DNA from 3 places in the Actinoplanes sp. GCM10030250 genome. Region 2 is predicted to be linked to each of the others. Evidence: riboswitches for the same ligand, from Rfam matches in the RefSeq annotation. Region 2 holds a riboswitch; each other region holds the start of a gene.
The links. A riboswitch is a leader RNA that binds a small molecule or an ion and turns the genes downstream of it on or off. The one in region 2 is predicted to bind cobalamin.

Region 1 (6,956 bases), on a different contig from region 2:
GCCCTGATAGCCGCCCGGGTGATCGGTCGTCTCCGTGGTCACCGGGTAGATCAGCGGTTCCTCGATCTGACCGTCCCGCAGATAGCCGGCGGCGATCGCCCGGGCGTTGCTGCGGCCGTGGCGCGCGGCGTGGTAGGCCACCACGTCGGCCGCCGCGATCAGCCGGGCCGCCTTCACCGTGACCAGCTCCGGGTCGCCGGGGCCGAGCCCGACGCCGTAGAGCCTGCCGGTCCGGGTCTGGTTCGTCATGACTCCGCTTTCCCTCATTCCGCTTCCGAGGCCAGGGCGTTCACCGCGGCCGCGGTCATGGCGCTGCCACCGCGGCGGCCACGCACGATCAGGTACTCCAGGCCGGACTCGGCGAGGGCCTCCTTCGACTCGGCCGCGCCGATGAAACCGACCGGGATGCCGAGCACCGCGGCCGGCCGGGGCGCACCCGCCTCGACCATCTCCAGCAGCCGGAACAGCGCCGTCGGCGCGTTGCCGATCGCCACCACGGCACCGCCCAGGCGGTTGCGCCAGAGGTCGAGGGCGGCGGCGCTGCGGGTGTTGCCGATCCGCTGGGCCAGCGCGGGCACGGCCGGGTCGCGCAGGGTGCAGATCACCTGGTTGGACGCGGGCAGCCGGCTGCGGGTCACCCCGGACGCGACCATCTGCGCGTCGCAGAGGACCGGTGCGCCGGCGAGCAGCGCCTTGCGGGCCGCCGTGACCACACCCGGGCTGAACCGGACGTCGTCCACCAGGTCGACCATCCCGCAGGCGTGGATCATCCGGACCACCACCCGGGCGACGTCGTCGGGCAGCCCGGACAGGTCGGCCTCCGCCCGGATCGTGGCGAACGAACGCCGGTAGATCTCCGCGCCGTCGCGCACGTAATCCATCAGGGTCTCCTCGCCGCCGCCACCACGTCCCCCAGCGCGGCCGGCGCGACGGGGGAGGATGCGGCGGAGACATCGTCGGGGCTGGGGGATGAGCCTTTTTCAACGTGGCGAGGGCCTCGGCCGCCAGCGCCGGACAACGGCCCGGCAGCTTCGGGCCCGATGCCAGGTTGAAAATTGCTCAATCGGGTGACCAGGTAACCGCCGGTGGTGGCGCGGGCCAGGACGTGCCGGCCGGCCGGGCTGCCGCAGGCGCGGTCGCAGCCCACCCAGTGCACCGGCAGGCCGTCGACGTGACGGGACGCCGCGGCGGCATCGGCGCGGACATCGGCCAGGGACTTCGCGCAGCCCGGGCGGCCCGCGCACGAGGTCACACCGACCCACCGGGAGTCTGCCGCGACCGGCAGCCCGGCCGCGATCAGGCGATCGGTCCAGCCTGCCGCGGCGTCTTCTGGCAGGTCGGCCACGATCACCCCACGCCAGGGCGTGATCAGCAGCCGATCGGCCAATTCCAACACCTTCATCGGTACGGGACTCAGCCGGCCCAGGGGAACCAGGGCACCCACCGCGCGGAGTCCGTCGGGCTGCTCCACGACACCGAGGAGGTCGCCGGTCTCCACGGGCTCGACCGGCGCCGCCGTCTCCACGCCGGTCGCGGTGAGGCTGAGCGCCTCGGCGACCCGCCGGGAGACCCGGGCCGGGCCGCCGGTGAGTTCACGCAGGCGCCAGGCCGCCGGGCCGTCCCCGCGCTGCGCCGCCCGTTCGGCGAGGAACGCGTGGGCGGTAGCGGTCATCACGGTCACCACCCGCTCGGCGGGAACCCGCAGGCCGGTGTCGTGACCGGCGAACCGGATCGCGAAAAGGTCACCGGCCGGGACCGCCGCGACGTCGGAGGCGAGCGGGACGTGACCGATCGCGAAGAGGAACTTTCCGGGCAGGCGGGACAGGGCCGGATCGCTGATGATCGCTCTGTCCAGGTCGGAGACCAGCTCCCGGAGCGGTTGCCCCGCGAGCGGCGGCGACGCGATGTTCCGTACGGAATCATGGGTTGTCGAAGGCAGCAGGCCCGCGTCGCGCAAGCGGGTCGCCAAGGTCTCGGCGTCTCTCGCCTGCAAGGCTCTGATCTGCAGGTTCGCACGCGAGGTGAGTTCCAGGTGGCCGTCGCCGAACTCCTCGGCGAGCGCACGCAGGGCACGCAGGCGGCCGCCGGTCAGCATGCCCCCGGGCAGCCGGACGCGCGCCAGCAAGCCGTCGGCCGCGGCATGCAGCCGCAGCGCGCCGGGGCAGGCGTCGGTGTCGGAGGACCGGGGGATCACCGCCCGGATACTACGGCCGGTCACCGTCACGGCCGCAGCCTCGGGTCGGCAGCGTCACAGAACCGGCTCCCTTGGATGTCTTGTAGCGTGGTGGGGAAATAGCGGCGACGCCGCGGAGGAAGCCGGTGCGAGTCCGGCGCGGTCCCGCCACTGTCACCGGGCGTTTTCGGTCCGGGAGCCAGGAACTCCGGTCGCCGTGATCTCTACTACCCGGGGCGCGGACCCCGAGGGGGAGCGCACGCGTGTTTCTGCTGCTGTCGACGTCCGACACCGATCTGCTCAGCGCCCGGGCCGGCGGCTCGGCCTGGCGCCTGGCGAACCCGGCCCGGACCGCGGTGGCCGACCTACCCGCCCTGCTCGACGGGGTCTCCCTGGTCGTGGTGCGCATCCTCGGCGGGCGCCGGGCCTGGGAAGAGGGTCTCGACACGCTGCTCGCCGGTGATGTCCCCGTCGTGGTGCTCGGCGGCGAGCAGGCGCCGGACGCCGACCTGATGAAGCTCTCCACGGTCCCGGCCGGTGTGGCGGCCGACGCGCACGTCTATCTGGCGCAGGGCGGGGCCGGCAACCTGGCCTCGCTGCACGACTTCCTCTCCGACACCGTGCTGCTGACCGGCAAGGGGTTCGCCCCGGCGGTCGCCGCACCGGAGTGGGGGTTGCTTCCCCGCGCCACTGTGGATTCCGGCATCTCGGTCGCGGTGCTGTACTACCGCGCACACCACATGGCCGGGAACACGGCGTTCGTCGAGGCGCTCTGCCAGGCGATCGAGGCCAAGGGCGGCCGGGCGCTGCCGATCTTCACGGCTTCGCTGCGGACCGCGCCGCCCGACCTGCTCGCCGAACTGCGCAAGGCGGACGCCCTGGTGGTGACCGTGCTGGCGGCGGGCGGGACGAAGCCGGCGACGGCCTCGGCCGGCGGTGACGACGAGGCGTGGGACGTCGGGGTGCTCGCCGACCTGGACGTGCCGATCCTGCAGGGGCTGTGCCTGACCAGTTCGCGGGCGGCCTGGGAGGCCAGCGACGACGGGCTGTCGCCGCTGGACGCCGCGACGCAGGTGGCGATCCCGGAGTTCGACGGCCGGATCATCACGGTGCCGTTCTCGTTCAAGGAGATCGACCCGGACGGGCTGTCGGTCTACGTGGCCGATCCGGAGCGGGCCTCGCGGGTCGCCGGTATCGCGATGGCGCACGCCCGGCTCCGGCACGTGCCGCCTTCCGACCGCCGTGTCGCCCTGATGCTGTCGGCCTACCCGACCAAGCACTCCCGGATCGGGAACGCTGTCGGGCTGGACACTCCGGCGTCGACCGTTGCTCTGCTGGCCGCTCTCGCTGACCGCGGCTATCGCATCGGCGACTTCGGCTCGTTCGACGGCGACGGCCTGATCCACACCCTCATCGCCGCGGGCGGCCAGGACCCGGACTGGCTGACCGAGGAGCAACTCGCCGTCAACCCGGTACGCATCCCCGGCGACCGTTACGCCCAGTGGTTCTCCTCGCTGCCCGCCGACTTCCGGGAACGCGTCGAGCAGCACTGGGGCGCCGCGCCCGGCTCGCTGTACGTGGACGACGGCGACATCGTGCTCGCGGCACTGCGCGACGAGAACGTCGTGGTGATGGTGCAGCCGCCCCGCGGGTTCGGGGCGAACCCGGTGGCGATCTACCACGACCCGGACCTGCCGCCGAGCCACCACTACCTGGCCGCGTACCGGTGGCTGGCCGACGACTTCGGCGCGCACGCCGTGGTGCACGTCGGCAAGCACGGAAACCTGGAGTGGCTGCCCGGCAAGAACGTCGGCATGTCCGCCTCGGACGGCACCGACGCGGCGCTCGGCGACCTGCCGCTGATCTACCCGTTCCTGGTGAACGACCCGGGCGAGGGGACACAGGCCAAGCGGCGCGCGCACGCCACACTCGTCGACCACCTGATCCCGCCGATGGCGCGCGCCGAGTCGTACGGTGACATCGCCCGCCTGGAACAGCTGCTCGACGAGCACGCGAACATCGCCGCCCTCGACCCGGCGAAGCTGCCGGCGATCCGGGCGCAGATCTGGACCCTGATCCAGGCCGCCAAGATGGACCACGACCTCGGCCTGGCGCACCGCCCCGGTGACGAGGAGTTCGACGACTTCATCATGCACATCGACGGATGGCTGTGTGAGGTCAAGGACGTGCAGATCCGGGACGGCCTGCACGTCCTCGGTGCGGCGCCGGAGGGTGAGGCGCGGATCAACCTGGTGCTGGCGATGCTGCGGGCGCGACAGATGTGGGCGGGGAAGGTGGCCGCGCTGCCCGGTCTGCGTGAGGCGCTGGGCCTGGCCGAGGACGCTCCGCTCACCCGCGTCGACGAGATCGAAGCCGAGGCCCGGGCACTCGTCACCGCGATGGAGGAACGCGGATGGCCCACTGCCGTCCCGGATATTTCAGACAATGCAGATGTACGGCGTGTGCTGGAATTCGCTGCCGCAGAGGTGGTGCCGCGCCTCGCCCGGACCACGGACGAGCTGACGAACGTCCTGCACGCCCTGGACGGCGGTTACGTGCCGGCCGGGCCGAGCGGCTCCCCGCTGCGTGGCCTGATCAACGTGCTCCCCACCGGCCGCAACTTCTACTCGGTCGACCCGAAGGCCATCCCCAGCTCCCTCGCCTGGGAGACCGGGCAGGCGATGGCCGAGTCGCTGCTCAACCGCTACCGGGCCGACTACGGCGACTGGCCGCGCTCGGTGGGACTCTCCGCGTGGGGGACCAGTGCCATGCGCACGGCCGGTGACGACATCGCCGAGATTCTGGCGCTGATCGGCGTACGCCCGATCTGGGACCCCGCCTCTCGCCGGGTCACCGGCCTGGAACCCATCTCCCGGGAAGAGCTGGGCCGGCCGCGTATCGACGTCACGGTTCGCATCTCCGGGTTCTTCCGGGACGCGTTCCCGCACGTGGTGGCGATGCTCGACGACGCTTTTACGCTGGTCGCCGCCCTCGACGAACCGGAGAACTACGTGCGCGAGCACGCCCTGCGCGATCAGGACTCGCACGGGGACTGGCGGCGGGCGACGATGCGGATCTTCGGGTCGCGGCCGGGAGCGTACGGGGCGGGCATCCTGCCGCTGATCGACAGCCGGAACTGGCGGGACGACGCCGACCTGGCCGAGGTTTACGCGGTGTGGGGCGGGTTCGCGTACGGGCGGGGGCTCGACGGGGTTCCGGCTCGCGGTGACATGGAGAACGCGTACCGGCGGATCGACATCGCGGCCAAGAACATCGACACCCGCGAGCACGACATCGCCGACTCCGACGACTACTTCCAGTACCACGGCGGCATGATCGCCACGGTGCGGGCGCTGACCGGCAAGGCCCCGGCCGCGTACATCGGTGACTCCACCAACCCGGACCAGGCACGGACCCGCAGCCTGACCGAGGAGACGGCGCGGATCTTCCGGGCCCGGGTGGTCAACCCCCGGTGGATCGCCGCCATGCGGCGGCACGGCTACAAGGGAGCGTTCGAGCTGGCCGCGACGGTCGACTACCTCTTCGGGTACGACGCGACGGCCGGTGTGGTGACCGACTGGATGTACGAGCAGCTGGCGGCCAGCTACGCGCTCGACCCGGAGAACCAGGAGTTCTTGAAGCGGTCGAACCCGTGGGCGTTGCACGGCATCACCGAGCGCCTGCTCGAGGCCGCCGACCGCAAGCTGTGGGACTCGCCGTCGCCGGAGACGCTGGCGGCGCTGCAGCAGCTCTACCTCGAGACCGAGGGCGACCTGGAGGACGGCACCGCGTAAACGTCTCTGCGCGGGTTCCCGGGCCGGATGGCGTGTTCTCGGCCGGGCGGCGCCGCGTAAACGGCTTGCCGCTGGTGCTCGTGGGCGGAAGGCTGGAGCGATGATCGTTCAGCGGGAGTCGGCGGGCCAGGCGGCAGAGATTCATGCGGTGACCCTCGCTGCGTTCGGGCAGGCCGCCGAGGCGGACCTGGTGGACGAGTTGCGCGCGGACGACGGCTGGATCCCGGCCCTGTCGCTGGTCGCGATCGTGGACGGCGCGGTCGCCGGTCATGTGGCCTGCACCCGCTCCGACCTGGGTGGCACTCCGTCGCTGGGGCTCGGGCCGCTCAGCGTGCACCCGGATCATCAGGGGCGCGGTGTCGGAAAGGCGCTCGTCCACACGGCTCTGGGTGCCGCGGATGCGCTGGGGGAGCCGCTCGTCGTTCTGCTCGGCGATCCGGCCTACTACAGCCGGTTCGGGTTCCGACTCGCGGCGGAGTTCGGCATCACGCCGCCGGTCGCCGAGTGGGCGCCTCACTTCCAGGTGCGAACCCTCTCGGCCTACCGGCCGGAGCTGCGGGGCGCCTTCACCTACGCCGACCCGTTCAACCGGATGTGACCCAGCCGCTTTCGGCCGGGTCACGCTCTCCGCGTTGTTCTCAGGCGACCGTCACGACGCCGGTGTATCCGCTGCTGTTCGCCCCGGCGCAGGCCGTCCCGTTCACCACCGCGCCGTTGCCCATGCAGCTGATCCAATGGAAGCTGAGCTGTCCCGTAGAGGTGTCGAGCTCCCCACTGACCTCCGCCGAGGCGCTACCCGTCGAGAACGTCGCCGTCCGGCTCGCCGCCGGTGGGCCTCTTCTCCGATCGGAGAATGGTTTTCCTGCACCCATTATTCGGCCGGAAAGAGCCCCCGTCAATCGCAAAGAATGCTTTCGAGTGGCAATTGAATCCCGGTGAAACTATTCCGCCGCCGCGTCACTCCCACCCTGATGACGCCGCAGCAGATA
Region 2 (6,956 bases):
CGGCGCTCCAGTTCGAGTGTGTCGGTCTGGGTGCTGCCGTCGTCCACGCTGCCGAGGTGGTCGATGATGCCGGCGGTGTGCAGCAGCCGCTCGGTGAGGCTGGTCTTACCGGCGTCGACGTGCGCCAGGATGCCGAGATTGAGAATTGACAAGCGTCATGTCCTTAATGGTGGTGCGGACTCCTTCCGGCCGGGACATGTACGCAGCTCGCATCTCAGATCTCTTCTCACTCGGGGTTCGGACATGTCCACCCCACCAGGGCAGCCTGCTCCGGGCAACCGATTTACCTCTGGATCCACCCCTATCATCCTAGGATGGCTTAGAGGTAGTGCGGCAAACCGCACCCGATCCAAATCAACAAGGACGGCTTCGCCGACCGACAAGAAAAGAAGTCAGTTGGCCTTCGCGGGGTCGTCTCGCATGGGGGAGCGGTGAGGGCCGGGCTCGTTGTAGGGTGTCGTTCGTGACTGCCGGGTCGGCCTTTGGCCATTACCGAGTGGGGCACCCGGCCGGCGCGTGATCGCCCGGCGGCCGCCCCGGTCGCCCGCTGCCCGTGCTCCGCCGCTCTCCGTCTTCGCTTGGCCGCAACCTCAGTGCAGCTGGGCACCTTCGCTGCCGCCTTCGAGCGGATCGCCGCTGCTGTTTTGCTTGAGCCGCCGCATGCACCGGAGCGCCCGAGCCGTCACCTGTGCCGCACAAACTCCTGAGCCCCACAAACTCCAGGCCCTCACCAAGGGGCCGCACAGTCCTTTTCCGTGCCCGAAATATCCGAAAGTTGAGTATGCCGAACGAATTCAACGTCCCTGTCATCGAAGAGTTCCGGGCCAACCACGGCATCGTGGGTGGCATGTTCGAGGGTGGCCGGCTGGTTCTGGTGACCACCACCGGCGCCAAGTCCGGACAGCCGCACACCGTGCCGCTCGGCTATCTGCCCGACGGTGGTGAGCGCATCCTGGTCATCGGGTCGGCGGGTGGTTCGCCCCGGCACCCGGCCTGGTTCCACAATCTGCTCGCCAACCCGGTTGTCACCGTTGAGGACGGCACGTTCACGTACGAGGCGAGGGCCACGGTTCTCGACGGTGCGGAACGGGACCGGGCGTTCGCTCGCGCCGTCGAGGGGGATGCGGGATGGGCTGACTACGAGAGGCAGTCCGGGCGTGCGCTGCCGGTCGTGGCGCTGACCGCGATCCCGGGTCCGCCGCGGACGGATGCCGCCACGCCGGGCGGGATGCTGAAGCTGGTGCATGATGCGTTCCGCCGGGAGTTGTCCCTGATTCGTGCGGAGGTGGCCAGGTCGGGGCCGGTGCTGGGGGCTCAGCTGCGGGTGAACTGTCTCAGTCTCTGCGCCGGCCTGCACGGTCATCACGTACGTGAGGATGAGGGCATGTTCCCGGGCCTGGAGTATCACCGCCCGGATCTGGCCCCGGTGGTGCGGGAGTTGCGCACCGAGCACGAGAAGATCGCCGCGCTGATCGGTCGCATGCTGGAGGTTCTCGGCGACGCCGATCTGCCCCGGGAGACCCTTTCCGCCGAGGTGGATCGTCTCGCCACGGAACTCGAGTCTCACCTCGACCGCGAGGAGACCGCCTTGATCCCGGTCCTCGACGCCGTTTAACGGGAAAAGGGGGCGGCCGACGAGGGGCCGCCCCCTTTTCCCGGATCAGTCAGACCAGGCTGTCGGCCCCAGCAGGCGAAGCGGGTGCAGCGGGCGACCCGGTCCGGGAACGAACGGTCGACAGCATTCCCGCGAAGGTCAGCCCCAGCACGCTCCACAGCACAACCTGGGTTCCTAGCGACGAGATCCGGAAGTCCCACAGCAGCGTCGCCGGGAACGTCTGCGGCACTTCGTCGAACGTGGGCAGCAGCAGGTACGCCACCACAACCACCACCAGGAACCCGCCAGCCCCGGCGACAGCCCGCCGCCATTCGGCAGCCTGTGTCCGGGCCGCGAGCACCCCGGCCCACACCGCCACCAGCCCGAGAACCACCACCGCCAGGTACGCGATGGTCCGCTGGTCGATGGTCGCCGGGTCACCCACAGCGGGCGGGTTGGCCGGGTACTTGAGGAACGGCACCACTACGAACCCGAGCAGTGTCCCCGCTGCCAGCCCGAGGGCGGCCCGGGCATCGCTGGCCACCCGCAGCCGGCGCCGCAACAGTGTGTACGCGATGGCGAAGATCCCGCCGAGCGCCAGCCCGTAGAGCCCGGTGGCGAGGAACAGTCCGGCGCCGGACTGGGTACCCCGGCTGACCAGTTCCTCTTCGTGATGCGACACCTCGCCACCGGCGTGGGCGGCCGCTTCCTCGATGGCGATGGCCGCGTCCACGTGCGGTTCGCCGAACACGTAGGCGAAGCCCCCGGCGAGGAGTCCCGCGATCAGCCCGGCGAGCAGGCCACGAACGATGAGCCTCAGTGGCACGGAACACCGAGCAGGTGGCGGCCGTCGTGCATGAGCTCGTGGAGGAACATGCCGCTCTGGGAGACGGCACCCTGGTCGAAGGCGACCAGGTAGGCGAGCAGCAGCATGAGGCCGGTGATTCCGGCTGCGGTGGCGAGGAGTTTGGGGGTGACTGCCGGTGCGGCGACGGCGGTGTGGGCCTTGGGCACGGTGAGTGAACCTCCTACGGGATGACGCGTCCCGATCGATGGGGCCTGCGACGCGTGAGCGTCCTGACTTCCCGGCCCTCGCGGGTCCGGTTCACAGTGGCGCGACCGCACCGGATTCTCACCGGTTTCTCTCGCGACGCCGCAGATTTGTTCCCACAACCTAACGGCCGGGGCTGGGCGGGCACAACCGCGCCGGCCGGGCCCGGGGGCGTTTGCGCCACCAGGTGAGACCGCTACCCACCTGTTGATCAACAGCGGGGCATAATGCCGCAGTGACCAGCACCACACCCGGCCGCGACGCCCTTGATGCCGCGCTTGAGCGCCGTTACCCCGGCATGGCGGCCCAGCACGTCACTTTCGCGCCGGCCACCGCCGGCGGCTTGCACGGCTGTTCCGCGTTTGCGGACGGCGGCTACTGGCATGTTGTCACTTATGGACTGTCCGAGCTGGGCGCCAAGTCGGAGGACGACGATCCGGACTGGTCGGGCTGGGGGTTCGAGCTGACCATGCGGGTCCCCGGTGGGGAGTTGCCGCGCCAGGCGTTCACGGTGCTGAGCCGGGTGGCCGAGCATGTGAACGGCCGGGGTGTCCTGCTGGAGGACGGTGACGAGGTGACCATCGACTCCGGCCGGGTGCGGATCAGCCGTGATCCGCTGCTGGGTGAGATCCGCACCCCGAACGGCCGGGTCGTGTTCCTACGTGTTGAGCAGTGAGTGCTTGCGGCCGTAGGCGAAGTACACGATCGCTCCGATCAGGAACCAGACGGCGAAGCGCAGCCAGGTGACCGGGTCGAGGAAGGTGATCAGCCAGAGGGAGAAGACGATGCCGAGGATCGGCACGACGGGCATGCCGGGCACCTTGAAGGTGCGGGGCAGGTCCGGCTGGCGGTAGCGGAGCACGATCACGGCGACGCAGACCACGACGAACGCGAGCAGGATCCCGATGTTGGTGAGTTCGGCTGCTTCGCGGATCGGCAGGAACCCGGCGATGACCGCTGAGGCGACGCCGACGATCCAGGTGACCCGGGACGGTACCCGCCGGACCGGGTGCAGTTTGGCGAACCAGGACGGCAGGAGCCCGTCGCGGCTCATCGCGTACCAGACGCGGGTGACGCCGAGGGCGAAGGTGAACATGACGGTGAGGATGCCGATGATGGCTCCGACGGCGATCACGCTGGCCAGTCCGGAGAGGCCGACGGATTCGAATGCCGAGGAGAATCCGCTGGTCGGGTTGATGTCACGGTAGTTCTGCATTCCGGTCAGGACGAGCGTCGCCAGCACGTACAGGATCATGGAAATTATCAGTGAGTAGATGATGGCCTTCGGCAGATGCCGCCGGGCGTCCTTGGCTTCTTCCGCGGCGGTGCTCATCGCGTCGTATCCGAAGACGGCGAAGAATACTGTCGCGGCTCCGGTGACTGCTCCGCTGACGCCGAAGGGGAAGAACGGGTTGTAGTTGGCCGTGTTGACGTAGAAGACGCCGACTCCGATGACCACCAGCACCACGATGACTTTGATGACCACGACGATGGTTTCGAATCGGGCGGCGGTGCGGATTCCCTGGTTCAGCAGGAATGCGATGAACAGGCAGAGCAGCACGGCGAACAGGTCGATCACGTGCCCGTCGCCGGTTCCTGGTGCGCCGAGCATCCAGGCGGGCAGGTCAGCGCCGAGTTCGCCGATCAGGAAGTTGAAGTAGCCGGAGATGCCGATCGCGACGACGGCGACGATGGCCGTGTATTCCAGCAGCAGGTCCCAGCCGATGAACCAGCCGACCACTTCGCCGAGGACCGCATATCCGTAGGTGTAGGCCGATCCCGCTTTCGGGATGAGCCCGGCGAATTCGGCGTAGGAGAGCGCCGCTGCCGCGCTGGCGATGCCCGCCAGCAGGAATGAGATCAGGACGGCTGGCCCGGCGGTTTCGTTCGCCACCGCTCCGGCCAGTGCGAAGATTCCGGCTCCGATGATTCCGCCCACCCCGATGGCGGTGAGCTGCCACAGTCCCAGCGTCCGGGAGAGCCCACTCTCTCCCGGTTCCTCGATTGTTTCGACCGGCTTACGCCGGAACATCCCCGATCCTTGGCCAAGGCTCATCCCGCTTCCCTTCCAGCATCACTGCCGGCCGGCCCCCTGCCCCTCCATGCCGCGGCGCCCCCGCCGGCTTCGTCGGTTCCCAGAACCTTTTTCCGTACGCCTGAAAGCACCCGCCCACCGGACGCCACCCACCGTTCGCGGCCGGCTCCCGGTTCTGCCGGGCGGTCAGATCCGGCTGGTTCCCAGCACTGCCTGGAACGGACGTGAGGCAGTGCTGGGAACCAGCCGGGGTGGCGCCGTTCGCGGGGCCCGGGCGGGAGGGGGCGCCCGGCCCGCGAACGGGCGACCCGAACCGTGCGGGACCGGGTCGCCCTCTCGGACTATCACGTCACGGCCGTGATCGCATCCAGGGCGGCCGATATATCTGGGGCTGCGGCGCGGGGGTCAGGCGGGCACGGAGGCGATCAGCTGGTGGCTCCGGTGTTCCAGGGCGGGGGTGTGGCCGGCCTGTGCGGCGCGGTGCAGCCAGGTCTGTGCCTCGTCCGGCAGGCCGCGCTGGTGCAGCAGCAGGCTCAGGTCGTACATCGCCGCGGGGTCGGCGGTGCCGGCGGCGACCCGCAGCAGGGGCTCGGCCGCGTCCAGTTCGCCGAGGTGCAGGTAGTGGGTGCCGAGGCGGGCGACGGCCTGGTGGTTGCCGGCCGCTGCGGCTTGCCGGTACTGCCGTTCGGCGGCGTCGTGCTGGCCCTGTTCGTCGAGCAGGTCGCCGAGGTGCAGGTGGCCGTCGGAGTGGCCGGCGGTGACGGCGTCGCGGAAGCAGGCCTTGGCCCGCTTCAGGTCGCCCTGCCCGGTGTAGAGGGTGCCGAGGTTGTTCAGCGCCTGGGTGCGGCCGCGGTCGAGGGCCCGCCGGTAGCAGGCCTCCGCCTCGGTGTGTTCGCCGTCGTTCTCGTGCAGGATGCCGAGGCCGACCAGGCCGGCGCCGCTGCCGCGGCGGATCGCGCGCTGGTAGCAGGCGGCGGCGCCGGCGGTGTCGCCGCGGCGGGCGAGCAGGTCACCGAGCTGGACGAGGGCGTCGAGGTCGCCGGCCCGTACGCCGCGCCGGTACCAGATCTCGGCCTGGGGCAGTTCGCCGCGGCTCTCGTGGGCCCAGCCGGTCTCGACCATCGCCGCCGGGTGGCCGGCTTCGGCGGCGCGCCGGTACCAGGATTGCGCCACGGTGGTTTCGCCGGCGGCGTCGTGGACGCGGGCCAGGCCGTACCAGCCGGCGCGGTGGCCGCAGGCGGCGGCGCTGCGGTAGGCGCTCTTGGCCCGGTCGAACTCTCCCAGCTGGGTGAAGACGTCACCGAGGCTGACGTACGCCTGGGAGGCGCCGCCCTCGGCGGCGAGCTTGAAGTACCAGGCGGCGTCGGCCGGTGCGCCGCTGTCGGAGCAGTGCCGGCCCCATCGGGTGTTGGCGTGGGTGTCGGCGGCCCGCGGTGGGCGGCGCACCCCGTGGTAGCCGCCGGCGGCGGCCTGCTCGTAGCAGGGCTGGGCGGCGCCGGCGTCGCCGCGTTCGATCAGCAGTTCGCCGAGGCGGAAGGCGGCTTCGGCGCCGCCGGCCAGCCGGTAGTGGTGTTCGGCGCGGGGGACGTCGCCGAGCCGGTCCCAGAACAGGCCGAGCGGGAACGGGGCGCCGGCCGGTTCGGTGGCCGGTTCCAGGAGCCGGTCGGCGAGGCCGGCGTGGTGGGTGCGCCACGGTACGGCGGGGCCGCGGCGCATCATGTCGAGGTTGAGGCGGCGGGCCGCGTCGACGACGCCGTCGACGTCGAGCAGCCGCATCAGGGTGCGGGCCCCTTCGACCTCCAGGCGCAGCAGGCCGGGGCGGGTCTGTTCGAAGAAGACCGCCGGGAAGGCCCCGGCGAGCCGTTCCGGGGTCGACCAGCGGCGGTGCAGGGCCGCCGCGTCGACGTGCAGGGCGAAGATCGTGCGGTGCGGCTGGCCGGCGGGGGCGTACGCGGAGAGGGTTTCCTGGGAGTGCACGGTGACGGTGACCAAGTTCTTGCCGGTGCTGGCGCTGACCGACCAGCGGGACAACTCGGTGCGCCGCGGGAACGGGATCGTCCGGGCCAGGTAGCGGCGCAGGACCGGGATCATGGCGTCGAAGCGCGGGTCCGCGGCGAGCCGGTCGAACCCGGCCCGGCCGGCGGTGGGCTGCTGCTCGTTGTCCGGGCGGGTGTCGCGGCCGCCGGGGGCCGCGGCCGGCGTGTCGGCCGGCGCCGAGGCCATCCAGGCGTGTTGCTCGGCCACGGGGACGAGGGCGTCGAGGTCACTGGCGACAT
Region 3 (6,956 bases), on a different contig from region 2:
GACACCGATGTCCTTGATCAGCGTGTCCGGGTCCTCGTCGAGACCGACCCTGGCCATCAGCTCGAGAGCCTGATGGTTCGCCGCCTTCCAGTCGATGCGCCCGAACCGGCGAGGTTCGTTGCCGAGGAAGATGTTCTCGGTGATCGACATGCCGGGTACCAGCGCGAGCTCCTGGTGGATGATCACGATGCCGGCGTGCTCACTGGCCCGGATGTCGGCGAACCGAGCCTCCGAGCCCTGATAGATGATCGACCCGTCGTAGGTGCCGTACGGGTAGACCCCGCTCAGCACCTTCATCAGTGTCGACTTGCCGGCGCCGTTCTCCCCGCAGATCGCGTGGATCTCGCCGGCCCGGACCGCCAGGTTGACGTCCGACAGTGCCTTGACGCCGGGAAATTCCTTGGTGATCGCCCGCATCTCGAGCAGTGGAGGTGCACCCTCCATGTTCGCCTCCAAACCGGGACGAATCGATGAGTCTCGTATGTAACGCCCGTGTGTTGGGACTGTAAATCTAATTGTTTTAATAAGTCAATCGATCTTCGCATCATTGAGGTTACGGAACCATGGAGGGCTGATCACGTGCGACGAACAGGGACAAATCTCCCCAAGGTCGGCCTGTACAACCGTGCCGTCGTGCTCGACCAGATCCAGTTGGCCGACGGGATCAGCCGCATCGAGATCGCGGAGCACTCCGGGCTCACCCCGCAGAGCGTGTCCGGCATCGTCCGCCGGCTCATCGACGAGGGCATCGTCCGCGAGGACGGCTCGCAGGCATCCACCGGTGGCAAGCCCCGCACCCTGCTGCGCATCAACGCCGGCGCCGGGCTCGCCGTCGGCGTGCACTTCGACCCGTTCGAACTGTCCTGCGTCGTTGTCGACCTGAACGGAAAACCGCTGGTCGCGATGCATCGGCCGACCCCGCCTCTGGCCGGGCCGGAGCGGGTCACCGAGGCCATCGCCGAACTCGTCGACGAGGTTCTGCTGACCTCCGGGGTCCCGCGCGACAAGGTGCTCGGGCTGGGCCTGGCCACACCCGGGCCGATCGATCACTCGCTCGGTGTCCTCGTGGGGCCACCACAGCTCACCCGATGGGAACGTGTGCCGCTCAAACAAATGCTGGCCGAGGCCACCGGACTGCCGGTCACGCTGGACAACGACTCCACCGCCGCCGCCATCGGGGAGCGGTGGGCCGGTGCCGGCCGGGGGGTGGCGGACTTCGCGTACTTCTTCTTCGGCGCCGGTGTCGGCGGCGGCCTGGTGCTGAACCACCAGATCTATCGGGGCGGCTCGATGAACGCGGGCGAGTTCGGCCATACGTCGATGAAGGCGGACGGGCCGCAGTGCTACTGCGGCAACACCGGCTGCCTGGAGAGCCTGATCAACCCACTCGCCCTGGCGGCCGACGCCCGGCGGCGCCTCGCCGACGGGCAGAGCTCCGAGCTGGAGAGGTTGTTCCGCAACGATCCGGCCGCTGTCGACTACACCGCCGTACGCCTCGCCGCGGCCGCCGGTGACCAGCTCGCGATCGAGGTGGTCGAGACCGCCGCCGGCTGGCTCGCCACCGCGGTGGTCGACATAGTCAACATCCTCGACGTCGACCTGGTCATCCTCGGCGGGCACAGCCTGCGCCACGTCGAGGACCGCTTCCGCCGCGCCACCGAACACGCCCTGGCCACCCGTACGCTGGCCCGCAACATCCGGACGGCGAAGGTCGAGTCCTCCCCGCTCGGCGCCGACGCCGCGGTGGTGGGCGCGGCGGCCCTGGTGCTCTACGCCACCTACTCGCCACAGGTGTCCGACCTGCTGTCCCTCTGAGCACCCGCGTACCGTCGAGGTTGTGCCTGACGACGATGCCGCCGCCTCCGCTCTGCGGTCGGCGGCGCGGCTCGGGCCCTACTTCACCTGGGAACCGTATGACGACGGGCCCGGCTGGCGGCCATTGCGGACACTGCTCGACCCCACGGTGATCGCGGAGCGGGTCGGCGCCGGCCGGCGGACCCTGGCGAGAATGGGTGGCCTCGCGCCCCGCGACATCGAGGAACGCGCCGCCGCCTCGATCATCTTCCTCGGCCTCGCGTCCCGGCTGCTCTCACCCGTGCTCGGTGCAGTGGCGGTCGGCGGTGCGCTGCCGATCCCCGACCGGGAGCGGATGTGGTGGCGCCCGGTTGAGGGCGGCCCGATGCCGATCGCCGCGCGCGGTCTGACGGCACAACAAACCCGCGTGGGCGCGGCGCCGACGCTCGCCCGCACCGCGATCCAGGGCCTGGTCGAACCGGTGCTCGACGTCTTCCGCGAGCGGTTCGCCCTGTCGCCCCAGGTGCTGTGGGGCAACGTCGCGTCAGCCCTGGGCGGTGCCGCCGGCATGATCGCCGACGCCGCACCCTCCTGCGCCGAGCGCGCCGCGTCCGTTGTGGAGGCTGTGCTCGACCTGGAGCCGCTGCGGGGTACCGCCCGGCTGATCCGTCCCGACCCGGCGAAGGCACGCTGGTTCCTGGTCCGCAACAACTGCTGCCTCTACTACCGGATCCCCGGCGGCGGCACGTGCGGCGACTGCGTCCTGACCCCCGAACCGGCCCGGCTCCGCACCTGGGCCGCCGCGCTGCGCTCTGGGGAGTGATCTTTATCCGACACACCATATGGGTGTGACTTCGTCTCTGCCGTCCATATATGGTGTGCCCCGCAGCTGGTTCGGCCGGTCCGCTCAAGGGCCCGGCCGAGGCAACAGGGAACCCGGTGTGATACCGGGACTGCCCCGCAGCGGTGAGTGGGAACGACAGCCGTCAACGAAGCACTGGGCCCCGGCCTGGGAAGCGACGGCCAGTAGGAGCGAGCGGGACGCCCACGAGTCCGAAGACCTGCCAGCGCGCCGCACGTACCGCGTGCGGCGGTCGAAGGCCGCGTGGGACGGCTGACGCCACGGAACCGGCCGCCCCGCGCGGGCCGGTGGCGTCACCCCGCGTGTCTTTCGGCCCTGTCGAGAGGGCATGGAGGAGTGGGCCGTGACGGTCACACCGGAGAAGACCACGGTGCCGGAGCAACGCCGGCACGCGATGCAGGTCCGTAAACGCAACGGGGACCTGGAACCGGTCGACGTCAACAAGATCGTACGGGCGGTCGAGCTCTGGGTCGCCGACCTGGACGAGGTGGACCCGCTGCGGGTCGCCACGAAGACGATCAGCGGGCTCTACGACGGCGCGAGCACCGCCGAACTGGACCGGCTGTCGATCCAGACGTCCGCCGAGCTGATCAGCGAGGAGCCGCAGTACTCGCGGCTGGCGGCCCGGCTGCTGGCGGCCTTCGTCGACAAGGAGGTCCGCGGGCAGGGCGTGGCGAGCTTCAGCCAGTCGATCCGGTACGCCCACGCGCTCGGCCTGATCGGAGACGAGACCGCCGCTTTCGTGGCCGGCAACGCCCGCAAGCTCGACGACGCCGTCGACGTCTCCGGTGACCTGCGGTTCGAATACTTCGGCCTGCGTACGGTCGCCGACCGCTACCTGCTGCGCCACCCCCAGCAGCGGATCGTCGTGGAGACACCCCAGTACTGGCTGCTGCGCGTCGCCTGCGGCCTGTCGCAGACCGCGGCCGAGGCGATCGGCTTCTACCGCCTGATGTCGTCGCTCGCCTACCTGCCGAGCTCACCGACCCTGTTCAACTCCGGCACGAGGCACACCCAGATGTCGTCGTGCTTCCTGGTCGACTCGCCGAAGGACGAGCTGGACTCGATCTACGAGCGGTACCACCAGGTGGCGAGACTGTCGAAGTTCTCCGGCGGCATCGGCATCTCCTGGTCGCGGGTGCGTGGCCGGGGTGCGCTGATCCGCGGCACGAACGGCAGGTCGAACGGCATCGTCCCGTTCCTGAAGACCCTGGACGCGGGTGTGGCGGCGGTCAACCAGGGCGGGCGGCGCAAGGGTGCGGCCTGCGTCTACCTGGAGCCGTGGCACCCGGACATCGAGGAGTTCCTCGAGCTGCGGGACAACACGGGGGAGGAGTCCCGGCGTACCCACAACCTCAACCTGGCGAACTGGATCCCCGACGAGTTCATGCGCCGGGTCGAGGCCGACGGCGACTGGTCGCTCATCGATCCGTCCGACGCGCCGGAGCTGCCGGATCTCTACGGTGCGGCGTTCGACGAGGCCTACCGGCTGGCCGAGAAGAAGGCGGTCAAAACCGTCAAGGCCCGGGACCTGTACGGCCGGATGATGCGCACGCTCGCGCAGACCGGCAACGGCTGGATGACGTTCAAGGACCGCTCCAACGCGTGTTCGAACCAGACCGGTGCGGCCGGCAACGTGATCCACCTGTCGAACCTGTGCACCGAGATCCTCGAGGTCAACTCCGACGACGAGACGGCGGTGTGCAACCTCGGCTCGATCAACCTGGGCGCGCACGTCACCGCGGGCGGCGTGGACTGGGAGAAACTGCGGGCAACGGTACGCACAGCGGTGACCTTCCTCGACCGGGTCATCGACATCAACTTCTACCCGTCGCGGCAGGCGGAAGCGTCGAACCCGCGCTGGCGGCCGGTCGGCCTGGGGCTGATGGGATTGCAGGACGCGTTCTTCACGCTGCGGCTGCCGTTCGACTCGGAGGCGGCGCGCGAGCTGTCCACCCGGGTGCAGGAGGAGATCTTCCTCACCGCCCTGGAGGCGTCGGCCACCCTCGCGGAACGGTTCGGGGCGCATCCCGCGTACGCCGAAACCCGTGCCGCCAAGGGTGACCTGCATCCGGACCTGTGGGGTGCCACGGTCTCGCAGAACGCGCGCTGGAATGCGCTGCGATCGAAGATCGCCGATTACGGTCTGCGTAATTCGCTGCTCGTCGCGATCGCGCCGACGGCCACGATCGCGTCCATCGCCGGCTGTTACGAATGCATCGAGCCGCAGGTCTCCAACCTGTTCAAGCGCGAGACGATGTCCGGCGAGTTCCTTCAGATCAACACTTATCTGGTACGGGAACTCAAGGCCCGAAATCTGTGGACCGCCGCCATTCGCGAGCAGATCAGGCGCGCCGAAGGTTCGGTGCAGGCGATCGCGGAACTGCCCGCGGAGGTGCGCGAGTTGTTCCGCACCGCCTGGGAACTGCCGCAGAAGGCTCTGATCGATCTGGCCGCCGCACGGGCACCGTTCATCGACCAGTCGCAGTCGCTGAACCTGTTCCTCAGCGCACCCACCATCGGCAAGCTCTCGTCGATGTACCTCTACGGCTGGAAAGCCGGCCTGAAGACCTCGTACTACCTGCGGTCGCGCCCCGCGACGCGCATTCAGCAGGCGACGGTGTCGCTCATCCCCGCGATGACACCCGCCGAAGTCTGCTCCCTGGAGAACCCCGAATCGTGTGAGGCCTGCCAGTGATGCTGCTCGACCCCGGAATGGACCTGACCCTGCGGCCGATGAGGTATCCGCACTTCTTCGACCGGTTCAAGGACGCCATCAAGAACACCTGGACCGTCGAGGAGGTCGACCTGCACTCCGACCTCGCCGACCTGGCCAGGCTGACCCCCGCCGAGCAGCACCTGGTGTCGCGGCTCGTCGCGTTCTTCGCCACCGGTGACACCATCGTGGCGAACAACCTCGTGCTCAACCTCTATCAGCACATCAACTCGCCGGAGGGCCGCCTCTATCTGTCCCGGCAGCTGTTCGAGGAGGCCGTGCACGTCCAGTTCTATCTGAACCTGCTCGACACCTATGTCCCCGACGAGGCGGAACGGTTCGCGGCGTTCGCGGCGGTGGAGAACATCCCGTCGATCGCCCGCAAGGCCGAGTTCTGCTTCAAGTGGATCGACTCGGTGTTCGAACTGCGCGCCCTGCGGACGAAACAGGACCGGCGGGCGTTCCTGCTCAACGTGATCTGCTTCGCGGCGTGCATCGAAGGGCTGTTCTTCTACGGCGCTTTCGCCTACGTGTACTTCCTGCGGTCCCGCGGTGTTCTCCAAGGCTTGGCGTCCGGGACCAACTGGGTGTTCCGTGACGAATCCATGCACATGGCTTTCGCCTTCGACGTGGTCGACCAGGTCCGTGCCGAGGAGCCGGATCTGTTCGACGCCGAGATGGAACAGCAGGTGCGCGACATGCTCGCCGAGGCTGTCGAATGTGAGGTGCAGTTCGCCGCCGACCTGCTCGACCAGGGCGTCAGCGGAATGTCGCCGGCCGATATGCGGGAATACCTCCAGCATGTGGCGGACCGGCGGCTCACGGCGCTCGGCATCGCACCGGTCTACGGCAGTAGCAACCCGTTCGCCTTCATGGAACTGCAGGACGTCCAGGAGCTGTCGAACTTCTTCGAACGCCGCGTCTCCGCCTACCAGGTCGGCGTAACCGGAACCGTGACCTTCGACGACGACTTCTGAGGCGCCATCCCCGGTGAAACACGCCTCAGGCCGGCAAACGGCCGGGACCATGTGGTCCCGGCCGTTTCGCCTGTCTGTGCCGATCCGCTCAGGGGAGGGTGGCGATGTCGCCGTAGAACTTGTTGATCTTCTGGACGGCGGATTCGAAGTCGACCAGGTCGAGCGGCTTCGTGACGAAGGCACTGGCGTGGCCGGCGTAGCTGGAGACGATGTCCGGCACGGCGTTGGAGGTGGTCAGCACGACCACCGGGATCGCCGTCAGCTCGGCGTCGCCCTTGAGTTCGAGGAGCACCTCGCGACCACCCATGCGGGGCATGTTCAGGTCGAGCAGGATCAGGTCCGGCCGCTTCGCCCCGGCATAGTCGCCTTCGCGCCGCAGGTATTCCAGGGCCTGGCTGCCGTCGGCAACCCGGTGCACGACGGGCGGAACCGCGGACCCCTCGAGTGCCTCTTCGATCATCAAGGCGTCCGCGTCGTCGTCGTCGACGACCAGAACGTCAAGAGCCCGGACACTCACCAAGACCGCCACCTCGTTATCGCTCGGTTGCTCGACGGGTCAGGCCGCGACGCCGTCGATCTGCCTGCGCAGTTTAGCCAGAGCCTTGGT

Region 1: it holds a riboswitch for cobalamin, as region 2 does, so the genes downstream of both, cobN (cobaltochelatase subunit CobN) here and ACFQV6_RS30865 (CbtB domain-containing protein) in region 2, are expected to answer to the same signal.
Region 3: it holds a riboswitch for cobalamin, as region 2 does, so the genes downstream of both, ACFQV6_RS35600 (ribonucleoside-diphosphate reductase subunit alpha) here and ACFQV6_RS30865 (CbtB domain-containing protein) in region 2, are expected to answer to the same signal.

Annotation. Positions count from the first base shown of each region.
Region 1 covers NZ_JBHTDO010000001.1:406,325-413,280, forward strand. The annotation lists gene ACFQV6_RS01860 (precorrin-2 C(20)-methyltransferase) at 1-249, opposite strand, end outside; gene ACFQV6_RS01865 (precorrin-8X methylmutase) at 264-884, opposite strand; gene ACFQV6_RS01870 (precorrin-3B synthase) at 881-2,194, opposite strand; cobalamin riboswitch at 2,283-2,405, shown strand; gene cobN (cobaltochelatase subunit CobN) at 2,437-5,967, shown strand; gene ACFQV6_RS01880 (GNAT family N-acetyltransferase) at 6,068-6,565, shown strand; gene cobF (precorrin-6A synthase (deacetylating)) at 6,909-6,956, opposite strand, start outside.
Region 2 covers NZ_JBHTDO010000029.1:46,762-53,717, forward strand. The annotation lists gene ACFQV6_RS30850 (GTP-binding protein) at 1-152, opposite strand, end outside; gene ACFQV6_RS30855 (nitroreductase/quinone reductase family protein) at 782-1,615, shown strand; gene ACFQV6_RS30860 (CbtA family protein) at 1,665-2,420, opposite strand; gene ACFQV6_RS30865 (CbtB domain-containing protein) at 2,411-2,608, opposite strand; adenosylcobalamin (AdoCbl) riboswitch at 2,616-2,766, opposite strand; gene ACFQV6_RS30870 (suppressor of fused domain protein) at 2,881-3,321, shown strand; gene ACFQV6_RS30875 (amino acid permease) at 3,304-4,677, opposite strand; gene ACFQV6_RS30880 (tetratricopeptide repeat protein) at 5,086-6,956, opposite strand, start outside.
Region 3 covers NZ_JBHTDO010000038.1:33,630-40,585, forward strand. The annotation lists gene mmsA (multiple monosaccharide ABC transporter ATP-binding protein) at 1-444, opposite strand, end outside; gene ACFQV6_RS35590 (ROK family transcriptional regulator) at 580-1,815, shown strand; gene ACFQV6_RS35595 ((2Fe-2S)-binding protein) at 1,838-2,617, shown strand; cobalamin riboswitch at 2,668-2,878, shown strand; gene ACFQV6_RS35600 (ribonucleoside-diphosphate reductase subunit alpha) at 2,985-5,354, shown strand; gene ACFQV6_RS35605 (ribonucleotide-diphosphate reductase subunit beta) at 5,354-6,349, shown strand; gene ACFQV6_RS35610 (response regulator) at 6,438-6,869, opposite strand; gene ACFQV6_RS35615 (SigB/SigF/SigG family RNA polymerase sigma factor) at 6,906-6,956, opposite strand, start outside.